3 regions of the Fodinicurvata sp. EGI_FJ10296 genome follow, and region 3 is predicted to be linked to each of the others. Evidence: riboswitches for the same ligand, from Rfam matches in the RefSeq annotation. Region 3 holds a riboswitch; each other region holds the start of a gene.
The links. Region 3 has a riboswitch for thiamine pyrophosphate ahead of ABZ728_RS00775 (ABC transporter substrate-binding protein). Riboswitches for the same ligand answer to the same signal wherever they lie in the genome.

Region 1 (11,058 bases), on a different contig from region 3:
CGGGCGGCGAACGGCATGTTGAAGAAGATATGGGCGATCAATATGCCCTGCAGTCCGTAGACGTCGAACCTGCCCTGCAGGCCCAGCTGCTCAAGCCCGGCGTTCAGCCATCCCGATCGGCCGTAGATGGCCACGATCCCCAGCACGCCGACGATGGTCGGGATCACCATTGGCAGACCCAGAATGCGGATGAACGGCTTGCGGCCGGGAAAACGGCGCCGATGGATGGCCCGCGCGACCGGGATTGCCAGTCCGACGCTGAGAACTGCGGACAGGAACGCCTGAACGACGGTGAAGACGACGATCGACCGGATATAGCCATCGGTGAAGGGGAAATGCCCGCGGGGATCGCCGCCCGCCATCAGCATGCCGGCAATGGCGCCGCCGACAATCGTGGCGACGATCGAGAGAGCGAGCGCCGCGGGCCACCAGAGCGCGGCGGCCCGAGCGGTCCGGTTCAACGGCTCATGCCGTCGAGCCATTCGTCGACCCAGTCGGATCGGTTGTCGCGCACCGTCTCGGGATCGAACAGCAGCGCCTCGGAGGGGTGGATGAGATTGTCGAAGGCCGCGGGCAATGCGACATCGTCATTTCGGACCGGATACATCCAGTTCGTTACCGGAAGGATGGACTGTGCGTCTTCGGAAGTCAGATATTCCAGAAACGAGCGGGCGAGTTCGGGATGATCGCTCGTGTTCGTCGCCGCGGCGACCTCGATCTGCATGTAGTGGCCTTCGTCGAATGCCGCCGCCCGATAGCGGTCGGTTTCCTCGGCCACGATGTGATAGGCGGGCGACGTGCTGTAACTGAGCACCAGCGGCGCTTCGCCTTCCTGGAACAGGCCGTATGCTTCGCTCCAGCCGCTGGTGACCGTAACAATGCGATCGCGCATGACCGCCCAGGCGTCCCCGGCGTCGTCGCCATAAACCGCCTTGACCCATAGCAGCAGGCCCAGCCCCGGCGTGCTGGTGCGCGGATCCTGGATCAGCAGTTCGAGATCGCTTTCCTCGACCAGGGCGCGCAGCGATGCGGGCGGTGTTTCCACCGACTGACTGTCATAGACGAAGGCAAAATAGCCCCAGTCGAACGGCACGAAGACATCGTCGCTCCAATCGATCGGCAGATCCAGATCATCGAGCTGCTGGCCGTGGGGGATCAACAGATCCAGTTCGCGCGCTTCCGCAATCAGGTTCATGTCCAGTCCAAGGACGACATCGGCATTCGTCGACGGCCCTTCGAGCCGCATTCGGCTCAGCAGGGCGACGCCATCATCAACGGCGACGTATGAGACAGTGCAGCCGCAAATTTCTTCGAACCCGCTCTTGATCTGCGGACCCGGCCCCCATTCGGTATCGAAAGAGGAATAGGTGTAGACGGTCAGGGTCGGCCGATCGTCTGCCAAAGCGTTGGCGCTGGCGGTCATCAGCAGGGCCATCCCGAAGGCGATTCCCGGGGCCAACCTCAGGGCAGCGGCTGCCGGCACACGGCAGCGGACGGTCAAGGCGTTCATCCCGATGGTCCTTTTGGTATTCCGGCCGCTATCCGGCCCTTGTTCGGGCCCGTGTCAGCGATGGGCGGGAATACGGAAAACCGGACGGCCAACATCAGCGGACCGTGCGCCCCACTTAGCGGGGGATTCCGTCCCATTTCCCTTCGCCGGCATGACCCGGATCAGGTTCGTGGGGTTAAGGTGTTAGCCTCTCTCAGCCGACGGCACCCCCTTGAGACCTGAGCAGACCTAAGCAATCACCCCAATGGCGTCAAGCCTCGGAAGAAGAAGCTCATCGGGCCAGAATGCAGTGTGGACCGGCAAACGATGCGCCGCCGTCACGATTGACGGCGGCCTTCCCGGACGCTACGTCGGCTTCCATGTCAGCCACAATGTCGGGCCCGATGTGCGTTTCTCCGCTATTCCTCGGCAGTGAAATCTACCGCCATTCATCCTATGGTCCCAAGCATCCGCTGGCGATCCCCCGGGTCTCGACGGCGATCGATCTCTGCCGGGCGATGGGATGGCTGCCGCAGGACCAATACGCCGACAGCCCGGTGGCCTCCGCCGATGATCTGGCGCGCTATCATGACGCTGCCTATATCGAGGCGCTGCAACATGCAGAACGCGATCAGCAGATTGATGCCGAGCGCCGGGCCCGCCACAATATCGGCGGCGTCGAGAACCCCATTTTCGCCGAGATCTTTTCCCGCCCCGCCACCGCTGCCGGCGCCAGCCTGCTTGCGGCCGACCGGCTCGTGGCGACGCCGGGGGTTGTCTTCAGTCCCGCCGGTGGCACCCATCACGGCCGGCCGGACAGGGCGAGCGGTTTTTGCTATGTGAACGACCCCGTGCTGGCGATCCTGCGGTTTCTGGATCGCGGGATCGAGCGGATCGCCTATGTCGATGTCGATGCCCATCACGGCGACGGCGTTCAGGACGCATTCAGCAACGACGACCGCGTACTGACACTGTCGGTTCACGAGGAAAAACGCTGGCCGTTTACCGGGACGGTCGATGACCGCGCTGGCGGCTTGGCGCGCAATCTTCCCCTGCCGCGCGGTTTCAATGACGACGAGATGGCGCTGGTTCTGGACGTCATGCTGGTGCCGCTGGTCAGCGGCTTCGACCCGCAAGTCGTGGTCCTTCAATGTGGTGCGGACGCACTGGAAGACGATCCGCTCAGCCGCCTCTCGTTGTCCAACAATGCCTTGTGGAATGTCGTTCGCGCGCTGCGGCCGCTTGCACCGCGGTTCATGGTGCTCGGCGGTGGCGGCTATAACCCCTGGACGGTCGGCCGTTGCTGGGCCGGCATATGGGCGATTCTCAACGACATTCCCGTACCCGGCCCGCAGGAGACGCCGGCCGCAGCGGCGGCCGTGCTGTCCGGCCTTTCGTGGTCGCGGTCGCGCGGCCGGGATCCGGAACGTGCATGGCTTTCCACGATCGCCGACCGTCCCCGGCCCGGGCCGATCCGCGAAACCATCCGCGACCGCCTTGGCATCGTCATGAAGCCGTGATCCCATGACACTATTAGTCCCGACCCACTGCCGGAGCCCTGTTGATGCCTAAGAAGTTATTCGTTCTGCTGGCCTTTCTGGTCCTGCCCCTGGGCGCGCACCCGGCGGCCGCGCAGTCGCCGAACGACCGTCCCGACTTCGAACGTGACACATTGCAGATCGAAACCGCCTCCGGCCGGACCTTCGATTTCACGGTCGAACTGGCGACGACGCCGCGAGAACGGTCTTACGGCCTGATGTTCGTGGAGGATATGCCGGCCGACCACGGCATGCTGTTCCTGTTCGACGATGTCGCGCCGCGCAGTTTCTGGATGCGCAACACGCGCATTTCGCTCGATATGCTGTTCATCGATCCTGAAGGTGAGATCATCAACATCGCGGCGCGAGCGGTGCCAGGCGACGAGCGGTCAGGGCAGTATACATCCGATGGACCGGCTGCGGCAGTGCTGGAAATCAACGGTGGCCTTGCCAACATGATCGGGATCGCTGCCGGCGACCGTGTCGTTCACGGAGCCTTTGAATAGGCTCCGGGCGGCATAGCGAGATGAAAAGAGCTTGATCGACGATGTGCGGCCGATATGTGATCACGAGCCCTGAGCGGGCGCTGCGCGAGGCCTTCGATCTCGATGGTGTCATTACCGGGATCAGCCCACGCTACAATGTCGCGCCAGGGCAAACGGTGCCAATCGTGGTGTCGATGGTCGGGCCGGAGGATCCGCAGGATGGCGGGGCCGGCGGCCGAAGCCTGCGCGAAGCCCAATGGGGTTTCGCGCCGCGCTGGGCCAAACCGGAATCCAAAATGCCCAGGCCGATCAATGCCCGCGGTGAGAGCGTTGCGGACAAGCCGATGTTCCGCGATGCCTTCCGTCGGAGCCGTTGTCTGGTGCCGATGGACGGATTCTACGAATGGTCCCGATTGTCGGGCCCCAAGCGTCCTTACCTGATCGGCAGAGCCGACGGCAGGATGATGGCCGTCGGCGGGCTGGTCGGCGAGCGTGCCGAACCGGATGCCGAATCGGGCCCGGAATCACGCCCTGTGTCCGCTGGCGGATCGCGGCTGAGCCTCGCGATCGTCACCACACAGGCGGTCGGCGACGTCGCATCGCTCCACGACCGCATGCCCCTGATCCTGGAACCGGACGATTTCGAAGCGTGGTTGCATGGGCCGGTGGAACTGGCAGCCGATCTCATAAGGCCATCTTCGATCGCTCTGTCGATCCGGCCGGTCTCTCTGCGCGTCAACGCGGTGCGCAACGACGACCCGTCGATTCTGATCCCGGAAACTCATGTTGCGGAAACTCCTGTTGCGGAAGTTCAAGGCCCGGAACCGAAGAAGCCGTGCCAGGGTGAACTTTTTTGAGCGCGCCGCGTATACGCCGTAACGGATAACTCTTTGGTAACCATGCCTGACGGATGATCGGGCATGACCGCACATCGCTTCTCCACTTCCATCTTCGGCGCCCTCTCAGGCGCATTCAGGGTTCTCTGCCCGGTCGCTATTCTGATCACCGGCCTTCATATTGGCCCGGTTGAGCCGGCTCGGGCGCAAAGCCAGTTCGATCCCTATCCCGATATCACCGGTCCGACGCAGGTCATCGAAGGCGATCGGCTGATCGTGAACGGCACCCCCGTCCGCCTGTACGGCATCGACGCGCCGGAGATGGGCCAGATTTGCTTTGCTCGCGGCAATCGGCCCTATGATTGCGGTATGGCAGCGCGCAACATGCTCGATATGATCATCGACGGGCGTGAGGTCGAATGCGCTGTCTACTCGGACTTGCATACCGGAACACGGTCGGCGTCCTGCTGGATCGGTGGCATCAGCGTCGGGCTGGATGTAGGGGCCGCAATGGTGTATCGGGGTTTTGCCTTTTCGGAACGCGGCCATTCCAACAGGTATGAACGCCATGAGGCATCCGCACAGTCCCGCCGGGCCGGCGTCTGGTCAGGCAGGGCTCAACGCCCGTGGGCGTGGCGCCAGGAGCAAGCGGAACGCGGCTTGCGTTGACGGACGGCGCGGCCGTCAGCGCCAAAGGACGGCATTATGAACAAGGAACAGCGGAAACCAGGCCGATCGCCGGTTCCGACGACGTTGATCACGGGATTCCTGGGTGTTGGCAAGACCACGGCCATACGGCATCTGCTGGCGGAAAAACCCGCGGGAGAAGTATGGGCGGTCCTCGTCAACGAGTTCGGCCCCATCGGCCTGGACGATGTCTATCTCAGTGCCGCCAGCGATCCAAAAGCCGGTGAGAAAGCGCGCGACTCCGGCATCGCCGTCAGGATGATTCCTGGTGGATGCATCTGCTGCAGTGCCAATCTGACCTTGTCCGTGGCGATCAAGGAAATACTGTCGCGGATCCGGCCCGATCGGCTGATCATCGAGCCGACGGGGCTGGGCCATCCGGTCGGCATTCTGGACTGCCTGCACGGCTTCGAGACAGCCGGAGCCATCGAGCGCCGCGCAGTTGTCTGCCTGGTCGATCCGGCGCGGCTGGAAGAAGCACGCGTCCGCCAGTCGCAGGTTTTCATCGATCAGACGAATCTTGCCGATATTCTGGTCGCGACCAAGACGGATCTTTGCGACGCCTCGGCGCTGGTCGCGTTCGACACGTTTGCTGCCGAGTTTTTTCCGCCAAAATCGGCGATATTGCGCATAGCCCATGGTCGATTGCCGGCATGGGTCGTGGATGCGCCGGCTTCTTCCGGCCGTCTGGCTCTGTTCCCCGAGGCTCATAGCGGGCACAGCCAGTCCGGGTCAGAGCCCCGTCATGGTCACGGGCATGGTGAGCATCATCATCACAGCCACCAGCACGAAGATTCACCGGACGATCTGGTCGCCACCGAACCGGCGCCGGGACAGCCGGTCCGGCTGAGCGCCGCCAACGATGAAGCCGTTGTCTGCGGCTGGTTGTTTCACGACAGTGATCGGTTTGACGGCGACGCTATCGCCGCTCTGCTGCGTGATCCGGCGGGGGCCGGGTGTTCGCAACTCGGGCAGGCCGAACGGATCAAAGCCGCCGTTCGAACGCCGAAGGGCGCCGATCGTATCGAGCGGGCAGGGAGGCAATCGACGGCCGCACCCATTGCGTTTCGCGGCCAAAGCCGAATCGAGGCTATCTTTCCGGCCTGTGTCTTTGCCGATGGCGGCAGGGACGCGGCATTCGATGCCATTGAAGCCTGCCTCAAATCCTGCCTGACCTCGCCCGCCGGGGCGGCATCGGCCCCGGTGCCGTCCGATCCGGCCTCGGGCGCAGACTCCGGCTAGTTGGTCAGCGCGTCGGCGGCATCCTCGTCTTCGAACACCGACTCCGGAAAATTGACGCCAGTATCGATGACCGTGACACTACCCATCCCGTTGTCGGCCGTTCCGGCGCCGACGTCAGGATCTGATAGTCCGAGTTCCGGTTCCCGGTCGTCAGTCCATTCTTCTTCCTCGGCAAAGCCGCGTCTCTGAGTATCGGCCTGTTCAAGATTGTACCTGATGATCTCCTGAGCAGTAACCAATAGAGCTGGATCCGGTTCAGGGTCGGCAATCTCGTCGTCGGCAGGCCGGGTTTCAGGATCCGGCGGATCGGTCGACGGTTCTGCGGGCGTGGCCGGTTGTTGCGGCGGAGCAGGGGGAGCCGGTTGCTGGGGCGGCGGCTGCGGGGGCGGAGGAGGCTCGATGTCGGCCGCGATGGTGAGCAGGCCGTCTACAAATGTGATGTCGTAGTTGGGGTCGTCCAGCGTGCCCTGCTGAATGGCATAAGCCCCCTGCGCACTGCCGGGTTCACGCGTCAGCGAGCCGGGCAGAGTATCATCCCCCGCCAGGCTGCCATCGGTGATGGCGAAAGTGAAATCCGGGTCGGGTTCGTCGATCGGCCGCTGCTGATCGTCGGCGGCGACGGTTACCGGCCGTCTGGCGATGTCGGCAGCAGTCGTCGGGGCGGGATCGAGGTCCAACACGTAGTTGGAGGCTTTGCCGCCATTGCTGCCATCGGTCAGGGCCGCTGCGTTCAATGCAACGGCAATGCCGGTATCGGCGTCGGCTTGGGCGAAACTGGCATCGGTGCCGCCGATGCCCAGCGTTTCCGCGCCGACCAGCCCGTTGAACGTTAGGCTTCCGGCGGTCACGGTGGCATCTGTTGTGCTGTCATAGACGCGGTCGTCGGCGGCGAAGCCGGCCACGACAAGGTCACGCCGCAGAATATCGGCGACGGCTGTCGGCGCGGCGGCCAGGTCCAGTGTGTAGTTCGACGCCTTGCCGCCGTTGCCGCCGTCGGCCAGCGTTGCGCCGTCCAGGGACACGGTCAGGTCGGAACCGGCATCGATCTGGGCGAACGTCGCTTGCGGGGCGTCGATGGTCAGGGTTTCCGCACCGACGAGGTTGCCGAACACGGCGCTGCCTGCCGTCAGCGTTGCGTCGTCGGTTCCATCGTATTGGCGGGTCTCGGCGGCGAAATCGTCGATGGTGACGGTCCGGCGCAGGATATCGGCAAGCGCGGTCGGTGCAGGATCGAGGTCCAACTCGTAGTTGGAGGCTTTGCCGCCATTGCTGCCATCGGTCAGGGCCGCTGCGTTCAATGCAACGGCAATGCCGGTATCGGCGTCGGCTTGGGCGAAACTGGCATCGGTGCCGCCGATATCCAGCGTTTCCGCGCCGATCAGCCCGTTGAACGTCAGGCTTCCGGCGGTCACGGTGGCATCTGTTGTGCTGTCATAGACGCGGTCGTCGGCGGCGAAGCCGGCCACGACAAGGTCACGCCGCAGAATATCGGCGACGGCTGTCGGCGCGGCGGCCAGGTCCAGTGTGTAGTTCGACGCCTTGCCGCCGTTGCCGCCGTCGGCCAGCGTTGCGCCGTCCAGGGACACGGTCAGGTCGGAACCGGCATCGATCTGGGCGAACGTCGCTTGCGGGGCGTCGATGGTCAGGGTTTCCGCGCCGACGAGGTTGCCGAACACCGCGCTGTCTGCCGTCAGCGTCGCGTCGTCGGTTCCATCGTATTGGCGGGTCTCGGCGGCGAAATCGTCGATGGTGACGGTCCGGCGCAGGATATCGGCAAGCGCGGTCGGCGCCGGATCGAGATCCAGTGCGTAGTTCGACGCCTTGCCGCCATTGCTGCCATCGGTCAGGGTGGCTGCGTTCAATGCAACGGCAATGCCGGTATCGGCGTCGGCTTGGGCGAAACTGGCATCGGTGCCGCCGATACCCAGCGTTTCCGCGCCGATCAGCCCGTTGAACGTCAGGCTTCCGGCGGTCACGGTGGCATCTGTTGTGCTGTCATAGACGCGGTCGTCGGCGGCGAAGCCGGCCACGACAAGGTCACGCAGCAGAATATCGGCGACGGCTGTCGGCGCGGGATCCAGGTCCAGTGTGTAGTTCGACGCCTTGCCGCCGTTGCCGCCATCTACGAGCGTTGCACCGGTCAAAGACACGGTAAGGTCGGAACCGGCGTCGATCTGGGCGAAACTCGCTGTCGGGTCGTCGAGGGTCAGGGTTTCTGCACCGACGAGGTTGGCGAAGACCGTGCTCCCGGCTGTGACGGTTGCCGCGTCGGTGCCATCGTATTGGCGGGACTCGGCCGCGAAATCGTCGATGGTGACGGTCCGGCGCAGGATGTCGGCAAGCGCGGTCGGCGCGGGGTCGAGGTCCAACACGTAGTTGGAGGCTTTGCCGCCATTGCTGCCATCGGCCAGCGTCGCTGCGTTCAATGCAACGGCAATGCCGGTATCGGCGTCGGCTTGGGCGAAACTGGCATCGGTGCCGCCGATGCCCAGCGTTTCTGCACCGAGCAGTCCATCCAGAGCCAGCGTACCGGGCACAACGGACGCGTCATTGGTGCCGTCGTAGATCCGGTCGTCAATCGCAAAGCTGGAAACCGTGAGCGTCAGTGGTGTGATGTCGCCACTCGATGTCGGCGCCGGATCGAGATCGAGTTGATAGTTGGAGGCCTTGCCGCCATTGGTGCCGTCGGCAAGCGTTGCGGTGGTCAGCGTGGCTTCGATATCCGTGCCGGCATCGATCTGGGCGAATGTCACCTGCGGGCTGTCGGCATTCAGTGTCTCTGTTGCCACCAGGTTGTTGAAGATCACGCTGCCGGGAGAAATCGTCGCGGCGTCAGTGGCGTCGTATGGGCGGTCCTGAACCTCGAAATCGGCAATCGTGATAATGCGCCGATCGACTGCGCCGGTAACTGCCAGGTCGTATTGCTGCAGCCGCGCCGAAAGGTCATCGGCGGCCGGATCGAAAGCCAGGGAAACCGGCATGTCGGTGCCGACGTCTGCGAATGCGAAATCCCCGCCGGTTATCGGCAGATCGGCCGCGACGGTGCCGTGATCGAATGTCAGATCGGCGAGATCTATGGCGGTCGAGCCGTCATAGGCCCGGTTCGCTACCGTACCGGTGGCCTGGGTCATGAAGTCGCGCAACAGCGGCGTGGATTGCCCCTCGTAAATGCGCCAGACGGACCCCCCGCCCTGGCTTGCAGCAATGTCCCAACTGTCGAACGACGCGGCCTCGCGCATCGCGTTCGATGCCAGACCGACACCGCCCTGGCTGGCACCCTGGCCAGTGGCGTCAATATCCCAATAGGAGTCCTGGACCGAGGGCGCTGTCGTGCCGCCCACCAAACCGCCGTCATTGGTGTCGGTCTGCCCCTCGTTCACCGGGCCGGCGGCGAAGGAATAAGAGATCGCCGAATCGCCGGACGCCTCGCCAACCAGGCCGCCGAGACCGTCGTCGCCCTCGACGGCGCCGCTGGCGTAGGACCGGGAGATGAGGGAAGCCTCGTCCAGGTTTCCCACCAATCCACCGACAGCATCGCTGCCGGCCACGTCGCCAACGGCAAACGAATTCGAAATGTCGGTGCCTTCGTATGCGTAGCCGACCAGACCGCCGATCCGTTCTCCCTGGGCGGTCACGGCAGTATCGGCATAGGACCCGGCGATTTCGGAGTGATCGATCGAATAGCCGATGAGACCGCCGATGAAGCTCTGTCCAGCGACGCTACCGGTCGCGTAAACATTCGAAATCGTTGACCGGGCTGCATATCCCACTAGTGCGCCGACTGCACTTTGAGCGGCGACCGAAGCGTCTGACAGACCGATATGCCGAACATCGGCGCCTACCACAGACCCGAACATTCCCACATAGTTGTCGTTGGTGGTGTCGATCGTCAAACCGTCGATCTTGTGGCCGAGGCCGTCGAAACGGCCTGTAAAAGGGTCGGTACTTTCTCCGACAGGAGTGAATCCTGCATCTGCATTCCAGGTCGCTGTCGCGGCCGCGTTGATATCGGCGCCGAGCACGAAGCTGCCCGCGAGATTGTCGCTATGGCTCAGGCCCTGCAAAGTCAGGGCGCCACTGTCGTCATCGCCTTCGACGCCCAGATCGGTGATGACCTCGAACTCGATGACGGCGCCGGTCGCACCCTGTCGGGTCGAGAAATTGGAACCCGCCTGAAGATCGACGCGCCCCTTTCCGCCACTATGGTTGACGCGGTAGCCGCCCCCGGCGCCGTCATCGGTTGCCTGCCCGAAATGCAGCGCCAGATGACCGCCGGAGCCGGTGCTGGCATCGATGACCTCGTTGATGACGATGTCGCGATGCGCACTCAAGGTCAGCCTGTTTCCGGAACTCCAGCTTATCGGCGCGTTGATGGTGATATCGCCCGCGTCGGCCCCGGCCTCGGCCGTCTCGATCGTCACATCCGTCGTGGCCAGTGCGGCATCGATCGCGGCATTGTTGATCGTCGTCGGGCCGGTAATATCGGCATTGTCGGGACCCTCGACAATTTCGATATCTGTCGGGTCAATCACCCATTCACCTGTCTGTCCCGCCGGTGCATCGGTTGTGACGTGGACGTCGTCGGCAATGTCGACCCGTGCGGCCGACGTCTCGATGATGCCGCCGTCGCCACCATCCGGTCCGCTGGCCGGGGCGCTGGCATCGAGGCTGCCGCCGACGGAAATCCGGTCGCCGTCCATGCCGCCGGTCAGTCTGATGCTGCCGTCGTTGCCCGTCTCAAGCGTCCGCGCCTCGGTGACGCCGGTATGATTGATCACCGA
Region 2 (11,058 bases), on a different contig from region 3:
TTCGTGCCGCCAATGAACAGTCAGGCACGGCCGATATCGCAGCTGCCCTGGCCGATCATCTCGCCGTGGCCGTCGGCAGCCGCGGCGACTATGACCGCCGCCGCATCGCGCTGGCGGTCCCCGACGCCAGCCGCGACATGATCGTGGAGAAATCGGCGCTGCTGGAGAGCAATATCGACCGGCTGAACGGCATTTCCTGGGACAAAGGCTGCTATCTGGGCCAGGAACTGACCGCCCGCACGCATTATCGCGGTCTCGTCAAACGCCGGCTGGTACCACTACGGTTCGCCGACGGCACGCCGCCGGAGATAGGCGCCGAGATCACAAAAGACGGCAGCGTCGTCGGCGACATCCGCAGCGCGGCCGGCGATCTGGTGCTGGCCAGTGTCAAACTGGCCGCACTCGACGGCGATGGTCCGCCGCTGAGGGTGGGCGACACAGTCCTGGAACCGCTGCCTACACCATAGTGGGTACCACGACTTGGGCGTCTTTGCAGCGCCGACCGGATGCTATAATCCATCACAGACGAGCAGCTCGGCACCATTAATCTTTCGCGGTTGATCGGGGCTCAGTTCGATGGAGTTCTACACATTTCTGGTCATCGCCGGCGTATTGGCGATTGCGGCGATCGCCGTCATCGGCGGTGTGATAGAGTTGCTGCGACAGCGCGTGTTGGTCGACTCCGAGACCAGGGCGGTGATCGGTATTTCAATTCCCGGCCTCGGCGATTTCAGCACCAATTATCCCTCTCTGGGCGCCATTGCGCTCGGCTTGCTGATGTGCTTTGGAACGATCGTCTGGATCAGCAACGAGCCGGCGCAAATCCCCGTTACGGCGACGGTCACCGTGACCAATCCCGCCCTTCACGCCGACAGCGAGTCCGACCTGTTTCTCAGTGTCGTGCCGCAGCGGTACCGCCGATCGGTCATCGGCAACCAACTCGACACGCCGGTGCGCATCGACCTCTCTGTCGATGACGGCGAGGATTATGTCGCGATCGTACGCAGTTCGGTGAAAGATGCCGAAGACGGTGTCGCGTACCAGGGGCTTGCATCAGGCCCTATCAATATCAGCAATAGCGATGGCACTGTTTCCGGCGAATACGAATCAGTGTTGAGGGTGAGATGAGGCCGGCAGCATCCACACCGAGACTGCTTTTCGCATGCCTTTGCGCCATAACGCTCCTCACAGGACCGGCCCACAGTGACAATGCGGGCGTTTCGGGCAAATGGTTGACCATCGACGGCGAGCCATTCTCGAACGTGCCGATCACGATCGTCGGGACGACCAGTCGGGGTGACGAGATTTCGACATTTTCAGTGACGGACGAGGATGGCGAATTCCGGATCCACAACTTGCCGGCCGGTCAGTATCAGGCGATCCCTGCCTGGGATCATGACGCGGCCGTACCCTTCTCGGTCGCCGACCAGCCCTGGTACCGACCTTGGGCGAAGGCAGAAGCCGTCGACCTTGGCGAGGTCACCGTGAATATCGAATCGACCGAACTCCCGGATGCGCCCGCCGATCCCCCCGGCGCAGCCACCGGAGACGATGGATCGCGCAACGACCCTTGACAGAACCCTTAGACTTGTTAGCGTCTGATCTCGTACCCAGGGGAGTTCCGGCAGGGAACTGAGAGGCTACCGGCGTAGCGACCCTTTGAACCTGATCCAGTTCATGCTGGCGTAGGGATGGATGGGGCCGCCTCGACGGCCGGGCAGGCATCTCCCGGCCCCCCAAGGCACCGAAATTGCGGCCTGTTCGATCACCCGCTTTGAAACTGGATCTCCAACGCAACGTCGTTCAGGAGACCCATGACAGATGGCGCAGAAGTCCAGGCTACGCGGCGGCCCTTATGTGCTCGCCGACCCACCGCAATGAGCAGGCCTGACGCCGAAGTGGTGGGTGCCGGCGTCGCCGGCCTTACCGCCGCGCTCACGCTGGCCGAGCGCGGTGCCCGGGTGACCGTCTACGACCGGTCGACTACTCTGGGCGCCGAGGCGGCATCGTGGCTGGCGGGCGGCATGCTGGCCCCCTGGTGCGAGATGGAGTCCGCCGACGCCTCGATCGTTGCGCCGGGACTGGCAGCGATCGACTGGTGGGCCGAGCGGGTGCCGGAGCTGCGCCGGACCGGTACGCTCGTCGTCGCGCCGGCTCGCGATGCAGCCGACCTTAAACGCTTCTTGCGGATGACGCGTACAGGCGTCGAACTGGATGCCGAGGGGGTGGCAGCGCTGGAACCCGAACTGGCCGACCGGTTCCGCCGCGGCATCCATTATGCCGGCGAGGCGTGGCTCGACCCGCGCCGCGCGCTCGCCGCACTGGCCGACCGGGTCGTGAACCTGGGCGGCGAGATCCGACTGGGCACGGCCGCCGATCCGAGCGACCTCGCCGCCGATACCATCGTCGACTGCCGCGGCATTGCCGCCGCCGACGGCACCACGCCAGCCGGTCGCGGCCTCCGCAGCGTCCGGGGCGAGATGTTTCTCTTGCATGCGCCCGAGGTCACCCTGCATCGGGCGGTGCGGCTGCTTCATCCCCGCATCCCCTTGTATATCGTGCCGAGGGGAGACCATGTTTTCATGATCGGGGCAACCATGATCGAGAGCGATTCAAGCCGGCCCATGACGCTGAGATCCGCGGTCGACCTGCTGAACGCCGCCTATGCCGTCCATCCCGGATTCGCCGAGGCCTCGATCCTGGAACAGGGCGCAGGACGGCGGCCGGCCTATGCCGACAATCTGCCGCGCGTCGAGCGCCATGGGCGCCTCGTGTCGATCAACGGCTTCTACCGTCACGGCTTCCTGCTGGCACCATCTTTGGCCGAGAAAGCCGCCGACATGATCATGGATACCGCCGACACAACACACAGCATTGGACCGTCAACATGAGAGTGATCGTCAACGGCGAACCCGCCGAGGTTAGTGCCGAAACCCTTGAGGCGGCACTGGTGGAACTGAAATACGGTGATATGACCGTGGCCACAGCCCTCAATCAGGGTTTCGTACCGGCACCCCAGCGGTCGGCAACGCCGCTGAAAGACGGCGACCGGATCGAAGTGATTGCCCCAATGAGCGGAGGCTGATCGATGGATGTTTACGGCCGCACCCTCGGCTCGCGCTTTCTGCTCGGGACGGCGCAGTACCCCTCGCCCACTGTGCTGCAATCCGCAGTCAGGGCGTCGCGCACGGAAATGGTCACGGTCTCGTTGCGGCGCGAAGCGGCGGGGCAGCGGGCGGGGCAGGAGTTCTGGTCGCTGATCCGCTCGTTGGGCGTACAGGTGCTGCCCAACACCGCCGGGTGCCATTCGGTGAAGGAGGCCGTGACGACCGCCCAGATGGCGCGCGAGGTGTTCGACACGCCGCTGATCAAGCTGGAAGTGATCGGCGAGACCGATACCCTGCAGCCCGATCTCTTCGGGCTGGTCGAGGCCGCGCGCATCCTGACCGACGAAGGTTTCGAGGTTCTGCCATATACGACGGAGGATCTGGTCGCAGCGGAACGGCTGATGGATGCCGGCTGCCGCGTTCTGATGCCGTGGGGGGCGCCGATCGGCTCGGCACAGGGCCTGAACAACGTCCACGGCCTGCGGTCGATGCGCGCGCACTTCCCGGACACGACATTGATCATCGACGCCGGTATCGGCCGGCCGTCCCACGCCGTCGCCGCCATGGAACTGGGCTATGACGGCGTGCTGCTGAATACTGCCGTCGCCAAGGCCGAGGATCCGGTGCGCATGGCTGAAGCGTTCGCCCTTGCGATCGAAGCCGGGCGCACGGGTTTCGAGGCCGGCGCGATGGAACCGCGCGACATGGCCGCTGCCTCCACCCCTGTATTCGGAAGGGCCATCCTGTGAAGTCGAAACGTCCCCTCGATCCGTTCTACCTGATCGTCGACACCGCCGCCTGGGTTGAACGGCTGGTACCGTTGGGCGTCAGGATGATCCAGTTGCGGACCAAGAGCGACAATGAGGATTTCCTGCGGCGCGAGATCCGCCGCGCGCGCGATATCTGCGCCAGCCACGGCTGCCAGTTGATCGTCAACGACCACTGGCGACTGGCGATCGAGGAAGGCTGCGATTACGTTCATCTGGGGCAGGAAGATCTGGCCGAGGCCGATCTGGGTGCCATCCAGGACGCCGGGCTGTCGCTGGGCATCAGCACCCATGATGACGACGAGTTGGAGACCGCGCTGAAGGCCGAGCCGGACTACATCGCCCTTGGCCCGGTCTGGCCGACGATCCTGAAATCGATGAAATGGGCGCCCCAGACCCCGGCCCGGCTGACCGAATGGAAATCGCGCATCGGGGATATCCCGCTGGTTGCGATCGGCGGCCTGTCGGTGGAGCGCCTGGATCAGGTATTCGACGCCGGCGCCGACATCGCCGCCGTCGTCACCGACATCACGCGCAACGACGACCCCACCGCCCGCACCCTGGCCTGGATCAGAGCCACGCGTGGACGGGGGATCGCGGCCCGGTCGTAAGGCAGTATCATCGGCACCGAAACAGTCAGCGCAACCGGTCGAGCAGCTCAAGCGACGGCTCGCCGGTCACTGGCAGGCCTTGAGACCGTTGATAAGCGCGGATCGCCGCTTCGCTGTTGGGGCCGATCGCGCCGTCAACGCCCTGAGTATCGAAGCCCGCTTCCGTCAAAAGTCGTTGGAGGTCTCGACGATCGCCGCGCATCATCCCGTATTCGTCGGGTGGGAACGCGGCCTGGATCGGGGGTCCACCGTTGAGCCGGTCGGATAGATGGCCGACGCCCACGGCGTAGAATTCGGAATTGTTATAGCGCAGAAATGCCCCGAAATTATCGAACACCATAAAGGCGGGACCGTTCGAGCCGGCCAGCGTCAGGATCGACGCCGACCCATAGCCCGGCGGCGGATTGCCGTTCATATCGCGAACGCCCATCGAGGCCCATTGCCCGGCGCTACGGGTCGTATCGCGCCCGGTCAGATTGTGATTAAAACCCGCCGGAAGTTGCACTTCCAGACCCCAGGGTTCGCCGGACGTCCAGCCTGAGCGGGACAGATAGGCCGCCGCCGAGGCCAATGCGTCGGTCGGATCCGCCGCCGACCAGATGTCGCGCCGGCCGTCGCCGGTGAAGTCGACGGCATAGGCCTCGTATGTGGTCGGGATGAACTGCGTATGCCCCATGGCCCCCGCCCAACTGCCGGTCATCCGGTCGGGCGTCGTGTCGCCGTTCTGTAGAATGCGTAGCGCGGCAATCAGCTGCTGCTCGAAGAACGCGCCGCGCCTTCCGTCATAGGCCAGCGTGGCCAGCGCGGAAATTACCGGTACGGTGCCGAGATTGCTGCCGTAATTGCTTTCCATCCCCCAGACGGCAACGACGACATGGGGCGGAACGCCGTATCGGGCCTCGATCGAGTCGAGCACCGGGCGATAGCGCGCCAGCATCGCGCGGCCGTTCTCGACGCGACTATCCGACGCCGCACTGCCCAGATAGCCTTCGAGCGTCAAAGTGAATTCAGCCTGATTTCGGTCGCGTTGCACGACGTCGGGCAGAAAACCGGCCTGATCGAAAGCAGCGTTCAGCGTGGTCTCTGAAATACCCTCGGCCCGGGCGCGGGGCCGAAAATTGTCCAGCCATGTGTCAAAGGCCGGATTGGGGGCGGTCTGCATAACCGGCGGCTGCGGCGGCGATGTCGGAGTCCCAGCGGCAGGGGTTTCGATTGCCGTCGATTGCTGGCCAGACTGTTGAGACCCTGCCCCACCGGCGCACGCCGCCACGACCATTGTCGTCACGACCAAAGACACTGTTCTGCTCAATATCATTATTATTAACGCTCACCAGTTTCCACTGACCGAAGGCTACCCTAATCGATCAGGGTGCGGATATAATCATCTCGGGACAAGACAATCAGATTGCATATATCGGTGGGCAACTGGAAAGGAGCGGGAAAAGAGAAGTGGTCGGAGTGAGTGGATTCGAACCACCGGCCCCTGCCTCCCGAAGACAGTGCTCTACCAAGCTGAGCTACACTCCGACGCATGGTGGCTTTGGGGCCACCGACGTCCTGATGGCGCGCTTATATCGCGCCCGGCCCTTCCGATCAATGGTTTTCGTGCCTTCGGTCGCCCGCTGTCGCCCGGATAATTTTCCGCTTCACCCGGGCGACAAAGCGCGGTACCGACAACAAGGTGCAGCGTCACGATCGACGCGGTTTCGAATGGGCGAGAGTGTCGATGAACGACGACAGCTTCACGCTTTATGATCTGAAGGTCGAATGGGAAGCCGGGTCGCCGCCGGCCTGCTATTGCGAAGCCAGGTCCGGCGATCACTTCATGCTGGAGGGAGAGCAGTTACGCTTTCCGCCCGGGCAGAGCTGGTCGATCTATACGCTGGCAGCCCTGTTGCCGCTATTGCCCGCCAAACAGCGCGAAACCGACCCCAATGACTGGATGAGCACCGACGCTGTGGTGGCCTGCCCCGATCCGAACTGCACGTCGCGATTCCGCATCAAGCGGATCGGCAAGCGGCGTTTTCGCCATAGTGAGACCACGGGCGAAACCGGGGGCGAAACCGGGGGCGAGACCACGGCAACGCCGATGCCGGAAGCGGAATAGCACCGAGCCGAAGCGTCGCCGGCCGGCGCGTTAGCGCGTCGAAGGCTGGCCGTATCGTCCTGCCGCGATGTCGCGGAAATCGGCGCGGCTGATGCCCAGATCCGCCAGATCGCGATCTTCCAGGCGGTTCAGTTCGGCCATAATGCGCTGATAGTCGTGTCGACGCTGCGCCGACCGGTCGAACCGAACACGGAGGTCAGCCACAAGCCGGCCAAGCATGGACAGCGGGCCGGCATTGGCATGCGTAACACTGTCGTAAGCCATATCGAAAATTCCTTAAGTGTCATTAGCGTCCGTCGGGGTCTTGCCGCCGGTTGGCGTATTACCGTACGGAACGCTTGAAGTTGCCCGACGCGATGTCGTGGAAGTCGGCGCGGCTGATGCCCAGACCGTGCATTTCCTTGTCGTCGAGACGCTGCAATTCGCTCATCACGGCATCGTAGGCGCGGCGCTGTTCATTGGCCTCGCGAATGCTGTCGACCATCCGGCCGAAGAAACTGCGAACCGAAGCGCTGCCGCGGGTCATGGTGTTGATAGCGATGCTGGTCATGTCGTTCTCCATAAGTGCGAATAGAAATCATCGTTCGCACACCAAAGATGACACCTCGACCCGCCATCGTGAAGGGCTAACTTCGGCTTTACGCTGCACCGCGGCAATGCGCTCAGCGCATGGCAACAGGCCCGCCGAATGCTAAATAGGCGATCCTCGACTAATTTTTATGCATGATGATGAAACGCCGGGCGAACGGCCGCCCTTTCGGAGTGGGCAGGCAACGATATTACTACTCGGACTTACGGCCGAGCCCTCCGCCGCCGGGCGTTTCAATGGCCAGGCTGTCCCCGGCCGGAATCGTCTGCGTTCCCTTGCCGCGCAAGCGGGCACCTGACCCCAGAGCGACACTGCCCGGCAGGCCATCGGCGCCGCCGTCAGCACCGCGCGCTGGATAATCGATTCGATCGAACGCTGCCAGCAAGGTCATGGCCCGGCCGTGCCGATGTGCGATTTCAATCGACTGGCCGTCGCCGCCGCGCGTCAACCCGGTACCGCCGGAACCGGGGCGCAGTTCCTTGCGCCGGATGACAATTGGCGCCACCGTTTCCATGATCTCCACCGAACTGCCCTTGACGCCCGACGGAAACGCCGTCGCGGAAAGCCCATCCAGGCCCGGTCGGGCGCCGGTGCCGCCGTTGGAGGTGACCGTCAGAGCGAAGTTTTCGCCGTCGGCTGACGCCATATCGCCGGAAACTCCGCGCAGCGTGATGTTCCACAGGCACGATGTGCCCTCCGCCGGCAGACGACCGGGTATGGCCTGGCGCAAGCAGCCGAAAACCATATCGGGCAGCATCTGGCCAATGACGTGCCGCAGGGCAACCGGCGCCGGCGGTCGGGCGTTGAGAATCGAGCCCTCCGGCGCCCGGGTCTCATAAACCGCCAGCGATCCGGCGTTGTTGGGAACATGGGGTGCCAGGGCGCAGGCCAGCCCGAAACTGGTATAAGCGGCGGTGTAGGTCAGCGGCACATTGATGCCCCGGCCGACCTCCGGCGACGTGCCGGCAAAGTCGACACAGACCCGATCATTCTCGATCGTCGTCGTTGCTGCCAGATCGATCGGATGATCATAGCCGTCAACGCGCATCCTGTACGACCACGATCCGCGCGGCAGGTCTGCCATGGCGCTCAGCACGCCGTTCCGGGACGTCGTCAGGATATAGTCGCCCAGCGCATCCAGATCAGCGATCGCGAATTCGTCCATCATGGCGTTGAGGCGCCGGGCGCCGATCTCGTTGCAGGCGACCAGCGAATGCACGTCGCCGACACTGTCTTCGGGAAGACGCGAGTTGGCGGCGACGATATCCAGGATCGCCTCGTTGATCTCGCCGCCAGTCGCCAGCTTCATGATCGGCAGTCCCAGCCCCTCGGCATAGACGTCCGTGGCGTCCGGCCCGAAGCCCAGCCCGCCGAGATCGGTCAGGTGACTGGTGCAACTGAACAGCGCCACCAGCTTACCGCCACGAAAGACCGGCGTCGTGACCACGAGATCGTTCTTGTGGCCGGTGCCGTCCCACGGATCGTTGGTGATGAAGATATCGCCGTCGCGCATGGTCTCCGGCGGGAAGCGGGTGAAATGCCGGCCGACCGACGCCGCCATGGAATTGACATGCCCCGGCGTGCCGGTCACCGCCTGTGCCAGCATGCGGCCTTTGGGATCGAAAACGCCGGCCGACAGGTCGCCCGCCTCGCGCACGATCGGGCTGAAGGCCGTGCGCAACAGCGTGCGCGCCTGTTCCTCGACCACCGCCAGCAGCCGGTTCCACGAAGTCTGAAGCGTGAGAATATCGGTCATTGTGCTGCCCCCTGGTTGGCGGTCAGAAGCAGAGCGCCCGACGGCAGGAGCTCGGCCCGGACGCCCGCCGGCACGAAAGTGGTCGTCGTTTCCTCGGTGATGACGGCTGGCCCTTCTACCGATTGCCCGGCGGCCAGATCGGCACGGGCGATGACGCCGTCGGCGAGTGCAGCCGGTGATGCCCCGGTCCGGTCGGATTGCTCTGCCCGCCGCTTGCCCGTCTCCTGCAGGAGATCGGCGCCCTCGGCCTCGACGCGCAGCCCCCAGCTCGTCACCTCGACAGAGGCATGCGGCAATGCGCGGCCGAACAATGCGGTATAGGCATCGCGGAACCGCTCGGCCAGCAAGGCCGCGTCGTCGTCGATTAACGCGCGGTCGGGAACATCGACCGGGATCTCGTGCCCCTGGCCGCGATAGCGCATGAAAGCGATGCGGTTGGCCCGTGTCGGTCGGTCGGGGGCGCCGCGCGCCACCACCGCCCCGGCCCGCTCGGCCATGTCGTCATAGAGCGCGGTGACCGCCGCCCCGTCCAGCCGGTCCAGCAGCATCTGCCGTGACACCACGATGTCGAAGGCAACCGGGGCATCGAGAAAGCCCACCGCCGACCCGACCCCGGCATCGCGCGGCACGATCACCCGCGCGATACCCAGCTTGGCCGCCAGCGACGCGGCATGCAGCGGCGCCGCCCCGCCAAAGGCGACCATGGTGAATCGGCCCAGCGACTCGCCATGTTCGGCGGCGTGCGCGCGGGCGGCATTGACCATCGACTCGTCGACCATGGTCTCGATACCGCGCGCCGCGGCGTCGGCATCCAGCCCCAGCGCGGCGCCGATGCCGGTTTCGACCGCCTGGCGCGCGGCCGCTGTATCCAGGGTCAGCGAACCGCCCGCCAGAAGACCCGGGCCCAGTTTACCGAGAACGCTGTCGGCATCGGTCACCGTCGGGCGTGTACCGCCCTGGCCATAGCAGGCCGGACCGGGATCGGCCCCGGCGCTTTCGGGACCGACCGCCAGCCGGCCCAGACTGTCGATGGCCGCGATCGATCCGCCACCGGCGCCGATTTCCACCAGTTCCACCACCGGAATCCGCACCGGCAGTCCGCTGCCCTTGAGGAAGCGGGCGGCGCGATCGACCTCGAAAGTGCGGCCGAGCAGCGGCTGGCCGTCGCGGATCAGGCACAGCTTGGCCGTTGTCCCGCCCATGTCGAAGCTCATGACCGCAGGCTCGCCCTCGTCCCGCGCCAGCCCGGCCGCCAGCACCGCGCCGCCTGCCGGGCCGCTTTCGATCAGCCGGACGGGAAAGTGCCGCGCGTCCTCGACGCCGGTCAGCGCGCCGCTGGAGGTCACCAGCAACAGCGATCCGCTCATCCCGCGTGCGGTCAACGTGTCGTCCAGGCGCCGCAGATAGCCGTCCATCATCGGCCTTACATAGGCATTGACCACCGTCGTCGACAGCCGTTCGTATTCGCGCGCCTCGGGGCTGACCTCGTGCGACAGGCTGACGGGAATGTCCGGCAGCGCGGCCGCCAGTGCGTCGGCCAGGGCCCGTTCGTGGCGGCCGTCGCGATAGGCATGCAGAAAGCCGATGGCGATCGACTCCGGCGCCATTTCCCGCACCCGGGCAACAACGCGCTCGATCTCGGCCTCGGTCAGCCCAACCAGCGCCTCACCGTCGGCCGCCATACGCTCGCGCACAGGCACGATGGCATCATCGGCCACCAGATGCGGCGTGCGCTGGATCATCAGGTCGTACTGATCGAAGCGGCTCTCCATGCCGATCGACAGCACGTCGCGCATACCCTCGGTCACCAGCAGCGCGACCCGCGCGCCCCGGCGTTCCAGAACCGCATTGGTCGCCAGCGTGGTACCGTGGATGATGGCGCCGATTTCCGATGCCATCCGGCCACCGGCCGCCAGAACGCGGTCGAGCGCCTGCAAAAAGCCGTCCTCAGGCGCGGCCGGCGTCGTCAACACCTTGGCAACAATGTCGCTGTTCGCGGCACTGGCGTCAGTTCCGGCATCCCGAAGTACGGCATCGGTGAACGTGCCGCCGATATCGATCGCAACCTTGACCCTGCTCATCCGGCGCCTTTCCGTTTGGTCTCGAAGAATCGCCAGCGAC
Region 3 (8,962 bases):
CGCTGGAATTCACCAGCGCCTGCCAGACCCGTGTCGGCCCGGGCAGGATGAAATGCGGCACCCCCGTCGCCCAGACGAGTGTCTGCCAAAGCCCGACGGCGACGGCGAAGACGGCCATGCCGCGCAGCAGCGACGCCAGCGGGCGGACCGTTGCGGCACCGGTCATCGGGCGTCATCTCCCCCCGGATCGTACCCGACCGGATCGCGCGCCCGCAGCCGGGCGAACAGGGCCGCCTGCGCCTGCAGGAAGTCCGGGTCTTCGAGATCGCGCACCGGCGCGGTGTCGGGCAGCGCCAACGCCTCCAGCCCCGTCGCGCTCATCAACCACGCGGCGTGCGACAGCCGCGCCGCCTCCGCCGGTTCGTGGGTCACGAGCAGCACCGTGCGCCCGGCCAGCAGGGACCCGGCAAGCTCCTGCATTTCGGCGCGCATCCGGGCATCCAGCGCGGAAAAGGGCTCATCGAGCAGAATGATCGGGCGATCCTCCATCAGCGTGCGCGCCAGCGCCGCGCGCTGACGCTGTCCGCCGGAGAGCGTATGGGGGCGTTTGCGGGCATGGTCGGCAAGCCCGGTCTGTTCAAGCAGCGCGAACGCGCGGTCGCGATCGCTCCGCTCCCCACGCAGTGTGGCGCCAAGGGTGACGTTGCCCAGAATGTCGAGCCACGGCGCCAGCAGATCGCTTTGCGCCATCAACGCCACCCGCCCGGCAATCGGCAGGCCGTCGCTGGCGGTGACGCGGCCGTCAAATCGCACCCCCGTTTCCAGCCCGGCCATCACGCGCAGCAGCGTCGATTTCCCGACCCCGGACGCGCCCAGCAGGCTCGTCCAGCGCCCCGGCGGCAGGTCGAGGGTCAGGGCGGAAAACAACCGCCCCTCGCCGACGAAACCCGCCCCGGTCAGCGTAAGTCCCGGGGCGGACGTTTCTGGAATCATGGTCGCGTCACGTCGATCGCCATCTGATCGACGGAATGCTGTTCGGGGATCATTCCGGCCTCGAACAGAAACGCCTCGAACCCGGCGTATCGGCCGTAATCCAGCGCTGCCGGACGGCTGGCGAAGCGCGGATAGGTGTCGCCCCAGGCGCGGGAATTGAGCTCGTTGTCCAGCTCCGACGAGGTCGCCGCGAAGATGTCCCAGGCCTCCTCCGGGTTGTTGAGAATGTAATGCGTCGCCCGCTCCGTCGCGGTCAGGAAACGCTGAATCGCGTCGGGGTCCATCGTGTCGGGATTGGCCACATAGATCAGCTCGTCATAGGCGGGAATGCCTTCTTCCTCGGGGTAGAAGCAGCGCCCCTCCACGCCCTCGATATCGAGCTGGTTCAGTTCGAAATTGCGAAAGGCGCCGATCACGCCATCGACCTGACCGCTCATCAGCGCCGGGGAGATCGACCAGCCGATGTTGATCTGCTCGACATCGTCGCCGCCCAGGCCGTGATGGGCGAGCATGGCGTCGAGCATGACCTCCTGCACGCCGGCCACGGCAAAGCCGACCTTGCCGCCGGCGAGATCGGCAACACTCTCTACGGGGCCGTCGGCAAGGACCAGCAGGCAGGTCAGCGGTGTGGAAACGAGCGTGCCGACCCGCACCAGCGGCAGGTCCTGATGCAGGTTGAGATGAAGCTGGGGCTGATAGGAGACGGCGATATCCGCCCGCCCGGCAGCGACCATGCGCGGCGGGTCGGTCGGATCGGCCGGCGCGGTCACCTCGACCTCCAGCCCGGCATCCGCGAAATAGCCGAGTTCTTGTGCCAGGATGACTGGACCGTGATCGGGGTTCACGAACCAGTCCAGAACCAGATCGAGCTGGTCCTGAGCGGTGGCGGGCGTGGCGAGCGCCAGCGCGCCGACGAAGCCCAAAGCCGGCGCGAGCGTTTTAGCCGTAATCGCATTCATGAGTGTGGTCCATCCGTCGCAAAATGTGAGTGCGATCCGGACCGTGTGAGCGGAACCCCTGTTCGCGCCGGTGGCAGGCATCACGCGCGGCGCCTTCAAGAACTCTGTCTTGCATGCGGCAAACGTCACCCGTCTCTCCTTTGCGTTCCTGGGGTCCGCGCGAAGAGACAGGTGGTCAGATGACGAAGATGTCGTCGAAATACCCGTTCCCTACGCCGGTATTGCCCGGATCAGGTTCGATGGGTTGGCGGATCACGCCTCTCAGCCCTTGTGGGCACCCCAACGGTGATGACGATGGTAATTAATTCAGGCGTCGTTCGCAAGGCGGGCTTTGCAGGTCCGGCAAGACCGGGGCCCACAACATTAACGTTCTCACGGAAATTGTTGACCCCGGATGGCGCTTCGCGCCTCCGGGGAATAGAAAGGAGAACGGCGGCAAGAAGAATCCCACTGTCCCGGACGCGATGCGGCACGAAGTGACGCGTCGCAGAGCCGGGACCCACACCATCAACGTTCTCGCGGAGCGTGTCGCCCCCGAAAAGCGCGTTCACTCCGGCAGGTGGCAGGCGACGCGGCGACCGTCGGCGCGGGGGGTGAGAAGCGGGCGTTCGGCGGCGCAGATGCCGCCATCGATGATCTTCGGGCAGCGCGGGTGAAAGGGGCAGCCGCTGGGCACGTTGGTGGCGCTGGGAATGTCGCCCTGAATCGCCTCCAGTTTCAGCCCGCCCGCCTCGACGCGCGGCACGCCCGCCAGCAGCGCGCCGGTATAGGGATGCATGGGTTCGGAGAAGATGCGCGCGGTCTCGCCGGTTTCCACGATCCGGCCCAGATACATCACCGCCACCTGCTCGCACAGATACCGCACCACCGACAGATCGTGCGAGATGAAGACATAGGTCAGCCCCAGATCGCGGCGCAATTGCTGCAGGAATTCCAGGATCTGCGCCTGAACGGAGACATCCAGCGCCGATGTCGGTTCGTCCAGGATGATCAGCCGGGGGTCGAGGGCGACCGCCCGCGCAATGCAGACACGCTGCTTCTGGCCGCCCGACAGTTCATGCGGATAGCGGTACATGAAAATGCGCGGCAGTCCGACGATGTCCAGCAGCCGCTGGACGCGCGCGATCAGCTTCTGCCCGCGCGTACCGTCCTGCACGATGATCGGTTCGGCAATCGCATCGAAGATCGTGTGCCGGCTGTTGAGCGACGAATGCGGGTTCTGAAACACGATCTGGATTTCCCGGCGCAGGCGGCGCATTTCCTCGCCCTTCAGCGTCGTGATGTCCCGGCCGTCATAGCGGATCGACCCCGCCGTCGGCTCGATCAGGCGCAGCAACAGCCGGGCCACCGTCGATTTGCCCGAGCCGGATTCGCCCACTACGCCCATGGCCGTGCCTTTGGCGATGTCGAAGTCGACATCATCGACCGCCCGCACGATCTGCGGCGTTTGCCACGGCTTGTTGCGAAACGGAAAGTGCTTGGACAGCCCCCGAACCTGAACGAAGGCGCCGGTATCGCCGGCGTGATCGGGCTCGTGCGGATCGGGCCGGGTCGGGTCAAGCGGGGCAGTGTCAGGCATGATGGCAGGCCACTTCGTGATCGTCGGCCAATCGGCGCAGTTCGGGTTTCTCCCGGCGGCACAGGTCGGTCGCGCGCTCGCAGCGCGGGTTGAACCGGCACCCCGTGGGCGGGTCGAGCAGGTCGGGGATCGACCCGGGTATGCTTTTCAGCGTCACCTCGGCCTTGTCCATGCTGGGCAGCGCGGCCAGAAGCCCCTGGGTATAGGGATGACGCGGTGCGGTCAGCAACTCGGCGGTCGGCGCTTCCTCGACCATATTCCCGGAGTACATCACCCCGATGCGGCGGCACACGGCGGCCACCGCGCCGAAGTCGTGGCTGATCATGATCACCGACAGCCCAAGCCGATCGACCAGATCGGCGATCAGCGACAGGATCTGCGCCTGAATGGTCACGTCCAGCGCCGTCGTCGGCTCGTCGGCGATCAGAAGCTGCGGCTCGCCGGACAGGGCCATGGCGATCAGCACCCGCTGGCGCATGCCGCCGGAGAGCTGATGGGGATAATTACGCAGCAGCCGTTCCGCATCGGGCAAGCGCACCTTGGTCAACAGTTCGACCGACCGCTCGCGGATTTCTACCCTGGAGGGCTTGGCGCGCCCCATCGCCGCCGCATCGGCCCGGATCACGTCGGCCATCTGCTGGCCGACGCTGAGAACCGGGTTCAGAAAGGTCATGGGGTCCTGGAAGATCATGGCGATGCGCGCACCGCGCAGCCGCCGCCACCGTCGTTCCGACATCCCCAGCAATTCCTGCCCGTCGAAGCGGATGCTGCCCCCGGCGATCCGGGCGGGCGGGCTGGGCAACAGGCCTAGAAGACTTTTCGCCAGCACCGATTTGCCGCAACCGGTCTCGCCGACAATGCCCAGCGTTTCGCCCTGCCTGACGGTAAGGTCGATACCGTCCAGCACGCGGATGCGGCCGTCGAAGGTGTCGAAGTCGAGCTTGTAGTCCTCCACGGTCAGTAGCGGATCGCTCATCGGCCGCGGCTCCTTGGATCGAGAATGTCGCGCAGCCCGTCGCCGAACAGGTTGAAGCCGAGAACGGTGAGATAGATTGCCAGCCCCGGAAACAGCGAATACCACCACCAATCGGGCATATAGGTGCGCGCGATCGAGATCATCGCGCCCCATTCCGGCGCCGGCGGGCTGGCGCCCAGCCCGATGAAGCCCAGACCGGCGGCTGCCAGAATGGCCATGCCCATATCCATGCTGGCCTTGACGATGATCGGCGACGCGCAATTCGGCAGGATGTGGTGGAACAGGATGCGCGGCGTGCGCGCGCCGGCCGCGCGGGCCGATTCCACGAACAGCTCTTCCTTCAGCGACAGCGTCTTGCTTTCCACCAGCCGGACATAGCCGGGCCACCAGACCAGCGCCAGCGCGATGACGCAGTTCGTGATCCCCGGCCCCAGGGACGCGACGATCGCCAGCGCCAGCACCAGCGCGGGCACGCCCAGAAAGATGTCGGTGATGCGCATGATGATTTCACGCGTCCAGCCGCCGACATATCCGGCGATGATGCCCAGCGGCACACCGATGCCCGCACCGATGGCCGTGATCAGAACCCCGATCCACAGCGAGGTACTGGCCCCGATGATAACCCGGCTCAGGATGTCGTTGCCCATTTCGTCGGTGCCGAAGGGGTGGCCCCATGATGGCGCCAGCAGGCGTTGGGACATGTTGACCGCCCCGGCGGCGTCTTCGGGATAGGGGGCGATCCACTGGCCGAACGCGGCCAGGATCAGGAACAGCACGACCAGCCCCAGCCCCAGCATCGACGAGAAGCTGCGCGAGAATAGATAGGCATACAGCCGCCACTGCCGGATGGTGCTGGCGTTGCGTTCGCGCCAGGTCAGCTGGGGGATGTCATCGGCTTCTCGTTCGCCAACACTCATTATCCCGACTCCCTGAGCCGCGGGTCGAGCCAGATATAGGCAAGATCAACCATGAAATTGATGATCATGAAGATGAAACCGATCAGGAGCGTGGCGCCGATCACCGGCTTGAAGTCGGAATAAAGCGCCGACTCCACGGCATAGAGGCCGATGCCCGGCCAGTCGAAAACCGTTTCGACGAGAATGGTCGATCCCAGCATCCAGCCGAAACGCAGACCGACGATCGACACCGTCGGCAGCATGGCGTTCTTCAACGCATAGACGGTGACGATTCGCCAGGCCGACAGCCCGTTGGCTTTGGCCGCGAGGACGAAATCCGACTGCAGCGCCTCGATCATTTCGGCGCGGTTGACGCGCAGGATCGACGCCAGGCACGGGAACGACAGCACCACCGCCGGCATGATAATATAGGAGAGCGCCTGGGTGAAAACGTCGAACCGGCCCTGAAGAAGGCTGTCGATCAGCAGAAAATGGGTGATCGGGTCGGGCGGAAGCGTGACAAGGTTCAGCCGTCCGGAGATCGGCAGCCACCCCATCTGCACGGCGAACAGCAATTGCAGCAGAATGCCGAACCAGAAGGCCGGCAGCGCCACCCCTGAAATCGACCCGATGCGCACAACATGGTCGAACCAGCTGTCGCGCACCACCGCCGACATGATGCCGAAGCCGACACCGAACAGGATACCAAGCCCCATGGCCACGACGACCAGTTCCAGCGTGGCCGGGAAATAGCGCAGCAATTCGTCGACCACAGGCCGGGTCGAGACGATCGACCGGCCCAGATCGCCCTGAACCAGCCCGGTCATATAGACCACGTACTGCTCGATCAACGGCCGATCCAGCCCGTTTTGCTGGCGGACCGTTTCGACCATGGACTCGGTCGCATTGGGTCCAGCGATCAATCGGGCCGGATCGCCGGGCGCAATGTTGGTAATGGCAAAAGTGATCGTCGCCAGCCCCAGCAGCATGATGACAAGCAGCAGGAGGCGACGGGCAACGTAAATCAGCATGCTGTCCCGTTCGCGGGCCGGAGGACGGTAAGGCGCCGCCCGCGCCGGATCGCGGGCGGCGGCCGGGGCCGTTTGCTAAAAGGGCCGATTACTCGACATCGACCCAAAGCGGATAGAGATCAACTTCGCCGGTGAACCGGACGGGGCTGAACTGAAAGCCTTCCAACCAGTCCCGATGCGCCCAACGGCGGTTCTGAAGCATGCCGAAAATTTCCGGCGTGCCTTCCACGATCATCTCCTGGATCTCGGCATAGAGCGGTTCGCGCTCGTCCCAGTCGCTGAGCGAGCGGGCTTCCGAAATCGTGTCCCAGAGTTCCTGGTTTTCGTAGAAATGCATCGCGAAATACTGACCCCAGGAATTCTGGTGGTACTGATAGGCCACCGCATCCGGGTCGGTCGAAACCGGCGTGACAAAGACGCTGGTCATGTCCGGCGCGCTTTCCGGACTGGAACCGGCCGCGACCATGTTCGGCCACTGCTCTGGCACGATGTTCACATCGATGTTCAACTCGGCCAGATTGCTGAGCAGCACCAGCCCGATCCGCCGCGCTTCTTCCAGACCGGCGACGTGATAGTAGTCCAGCTCGATGCCGCCGTCGGGATACTCGGACTGCGCCAGATATTCGCGCGCCAGATCCATATCCTGTCGCGGGATGCCCTCGACGTCGATATGGCCCTGGATCGCTTGCGGGAACGGGCTGGTCTGCAGTACGGCATCGCCGTTGTAGATGTCGATCAGCGCATCGTAATCCATCGCATGGGCGATCGCCTTGCGCAGATTGATATCCGCCGTCGGGCCCTGCTGGGTGTTGAACTTGATGCCGAAGGTCGTCATCCCCGCATGGTTCTGGATGACGATGCCGGGCTCGTCCTCGATCTGGCCGTAATCGTCCGAACTCAGACCCTCGGCGATGTCGATCTCGCCGCGCTGAAGGGCGGCGCGCTGGGCGGCGGGCTCGCGGATGATGCGATAGATGATCCCGGCCGGGCGGTTTTCTTCACCCTGCGGCCAGCCGCGCCAGTAATCCTCGTTCGCGACCAGTTCATACAGCACGTTCTGCTGCCACCGGCCCATGGTAAAGGGACCGCTGCCGGCGGCGTTCTCGGTCATCCATTCCGTGCCGTAGTCGCCGTCGACCTCGTTTTCCATCACCTCGGCGGGGTTGACGATGTACCACCACGGCAGGAAGGACAGGAACGGGGCATAGGGGCGGCTGAGATTGAAACGGATGGTATAGTCATCGACCACTTCGATGCCGTCCGGCTCCAGAAAATCGGCCAGCATCCAGGCCACGCCCTGGTTCAGCTCAAGGCCGCGCACGAAGGAATACCGCACGGCTTCGGCATCGACCGGGTCGCCGTTATGGAAGGTCGCGTCTTCGACCAGATTGAAGGTCCAGACCGACGCGTCTTCGTTGACGTCCCAGGATTCCGCCAGCCAGGGCTCGATTTCCGGCGGGTCGCCGACATACTTGAACAGCGCGTCATAGATCGACTGCTGCATCATGCGGGTCGACCAGTCGTAACGGACATGGGGGTCGAGCACCGGCACCTGCTGACGGCCGCCAAAAACGATGACGATGCCGTCATCGGTACGCTCGAAGGCCTGGGCCGTATCGGTCAGCGCCGTGGCCGACAAGGCGGCGGCGGCCACCGCTCCAAGGATCAATTTTCTCATTGATTGGGTTTCCTTCTCTCCACTGTTCGGTAATAAATTGATTTTGTTAGAGTATTTGGCGGATACCCCCCGCAACGATGCGCCGGGACAACAAGACCGGGGCCTTGACCCGGTCGGCGACACGCCGGCGCATGGCCTCGTCATAGCCCATGCAATGCATTACGATCAGATCGGCCTCGGCCAGATCGTCGGCGGCCGCCTCGAACCGATCCTCGCCATAAGGGCTGGCATGGGTGCCCGTGACGCGGCGTCCGGGCGTTTCGCCCAGAGAAATATGCGCGATCTGGCGTTCAAGCGGCACGATGACGCCCAGATGACGCACGCCGGAGGCCAGCGCCTCGGCCAACCCATCAACGACCGCCTGGGCTTCGATCAACAGCGTATGGGACAACGGCGGCACGCGCGTACCGGTGCACAACACCACGACGGCATCCAGCGACGGATCGTCCATCTCGCGCAGCAGACGATCGAGGCGCGCTTCGGTCCGGGCCTTGTCGATGACCACTTCGCGCCCATCGGCAAGGCGCGTCGCCAGACTTGCCGCCCCGTCGGCCGGGGCCAGATCGGCAATGGCGGCATCGTCCAGCCCATCAAGCGCGCCGCGCTCGACCACCTCGATCGGCGGCAGATCGGCACAAATCTCCGGCACCATATCGGTTCGGGGCGACTGGCCGATGGTGACGAAAGCGATACGGCGCCGACGGGTCATGCGCGCTCTCCATCCTGATGGGTGCCAACGCGGTCTTGCGGTGCATCCAAGGATAGACGCCACGCCGACACCCCGCCCATAAGGGTATGCCCTTACAGCGCCGGTGAGGACTCTTGAATGCGAAATGACGCCACGGCCAGATTCGCCATCAAGGACGAACTTGATGTTTCATGATCTGTCATGATTGTTCATGATGGTATC

Region 1: linked by a shared signal. The riboswitch ahead of thiB (thiamine ABC transporter substrate binding subunit) and the one ahead of ABZ728_RS00775 (ABC transporter substrate-binding protein) in region 3 are both predicted to bind thiamine pyrophosphate.
Region 2: linked by a shared signal. The riboswitch ahead of thiO (glycine oxidase ThiO) and the one ahead of ABZ728_RS00775 (ABC transporter substrate-binding protein) in region 3 are both predicted to bind thiamine pyrophosphate.

What each region holds. Positions count from the first base shown of each region.
Region 1 is NZ_JBFCVL010000005.1:256,407-267,464, reverse strand. Features, by position in the region: gene thiP (thiamine/thiamine pyrophosphate ABC transporter permease) at 1-482, opposite strand, end outside; gene thiB (thiamine ABC transporter substrate binding subunit) at 458-1,510, opposite strand; TPP riboswitch at 1,631-1,731, opposite strand; gene ABZ728_RS12570 (acetoin utilization protein AcuC) at 1,870-3,009, shown strand; gene ABZ728_RS12565 (DUF192 domain-containing protein) at 3,054-3,533, shown strand; gene ABZ728_RS12560 (SOS response-associated peptidase) at 3,575-4,369, shown strand; gene ABZ728_RS12555 (thermonuclease family protein) at 4,433-5,017, shown strand; gene ABZ728_RS12550 (CobW family GTP-binding protein) at 5,054-6,277, shown strand; gene ABZ728_RS12545 (YDG domain-containing protein) at 6,274-11,058, opposite strand, start outside.
Region 2 is NZ_JBFCVL010000006.1:303,893-314,950, reverse strand. Features, by position in the region: gene ABZ728_RS15115 (folate-binding protein) at 1-467, shown strand, start outside; gene ABZ728_RS15110 (hypothetical protein) at 577-1,128, shown strand; gene ABZ728_RS15105 (hypothetical protein) at 1,233-1,574, shown strand; TPP riboswitch at 1,603-1,710, shown strand; gene thiO (glycine oxidase ThiO) at 1,878-2,891, shown strand; gene thiS (sulfur carrier protein ThiS) at 2,888-3,085, shown strand; gene ABZ728_RS15090 (thiazole synthase) at 3,089-3,856, shown strand; gene ABZ728_RS15085 (thiamine phosphate synthase) at 3,853-4,485, shown strand; gene ABZ728_RS15080 (lytic murein transglycosylase) at 4,511-5,647, opposite strand; tRNA gene ABZ728_RS15075 (tRNA-Pro) at 5,936-6,012, opposite strand; gene ABZ728_RS15070 (TIGR04076 family protein) at 6,212-6,592, shown strand; gene ABZ728_RS15065 (DUF1127 domain-containing protein) at 6,623-6,856, opposite strand; gene ABZ728_RS15060 (hypothetical protein) at 6,915-7,142, opposite strand; gene ABZ728_RS15055 (hydantoinase B/oxoprolinase family protein) at 7,375-8,937, opposite strand; gene ABZ728_RS15050 (hydantoinase/oxoprolinase family protein) at 8,934-11,018, opposite strand.
Region 3 is NZ_JBFCVL010000001.1:176,519-185,480, forward strand. Features, by position in the region: gene ABZ728_RS00765 (ABC transporter permease) at 1-166, opposite strand, end outside; gene ABZ728_RS00770 (ATP-binding cassette domain-containing protein) at 163-933, opposite strand; gene ABZ728_RS00775 (ABC transporter substrate-binding protein) at 930-1,892, opposite strand; TPP riboswitch at 2,083-2,184, opposite strand; gene ABZ728_RS00780 (ABC transporter ATP-binding protein) at 2,440-3,471, opposite strand; gene ABZ728_RS00785 (ABC transporter ATP-binding protein) at 3,464-4,447, opposite strand; gene ABZ728_RS00790 (ABC transporter permease) at 4,444-5,364, opposite strand; gene ABZ728_RS00795 (ABC transporter permease) at 5,364-6,374, opposite strand; gene ABZ728_RS00800 (ABC transporter substrate-binding protein) at 6,463-8,052, opposite strand; gene ABZ728_RS00805 (AroM family protein) at 8,099-8,761, opposite strand.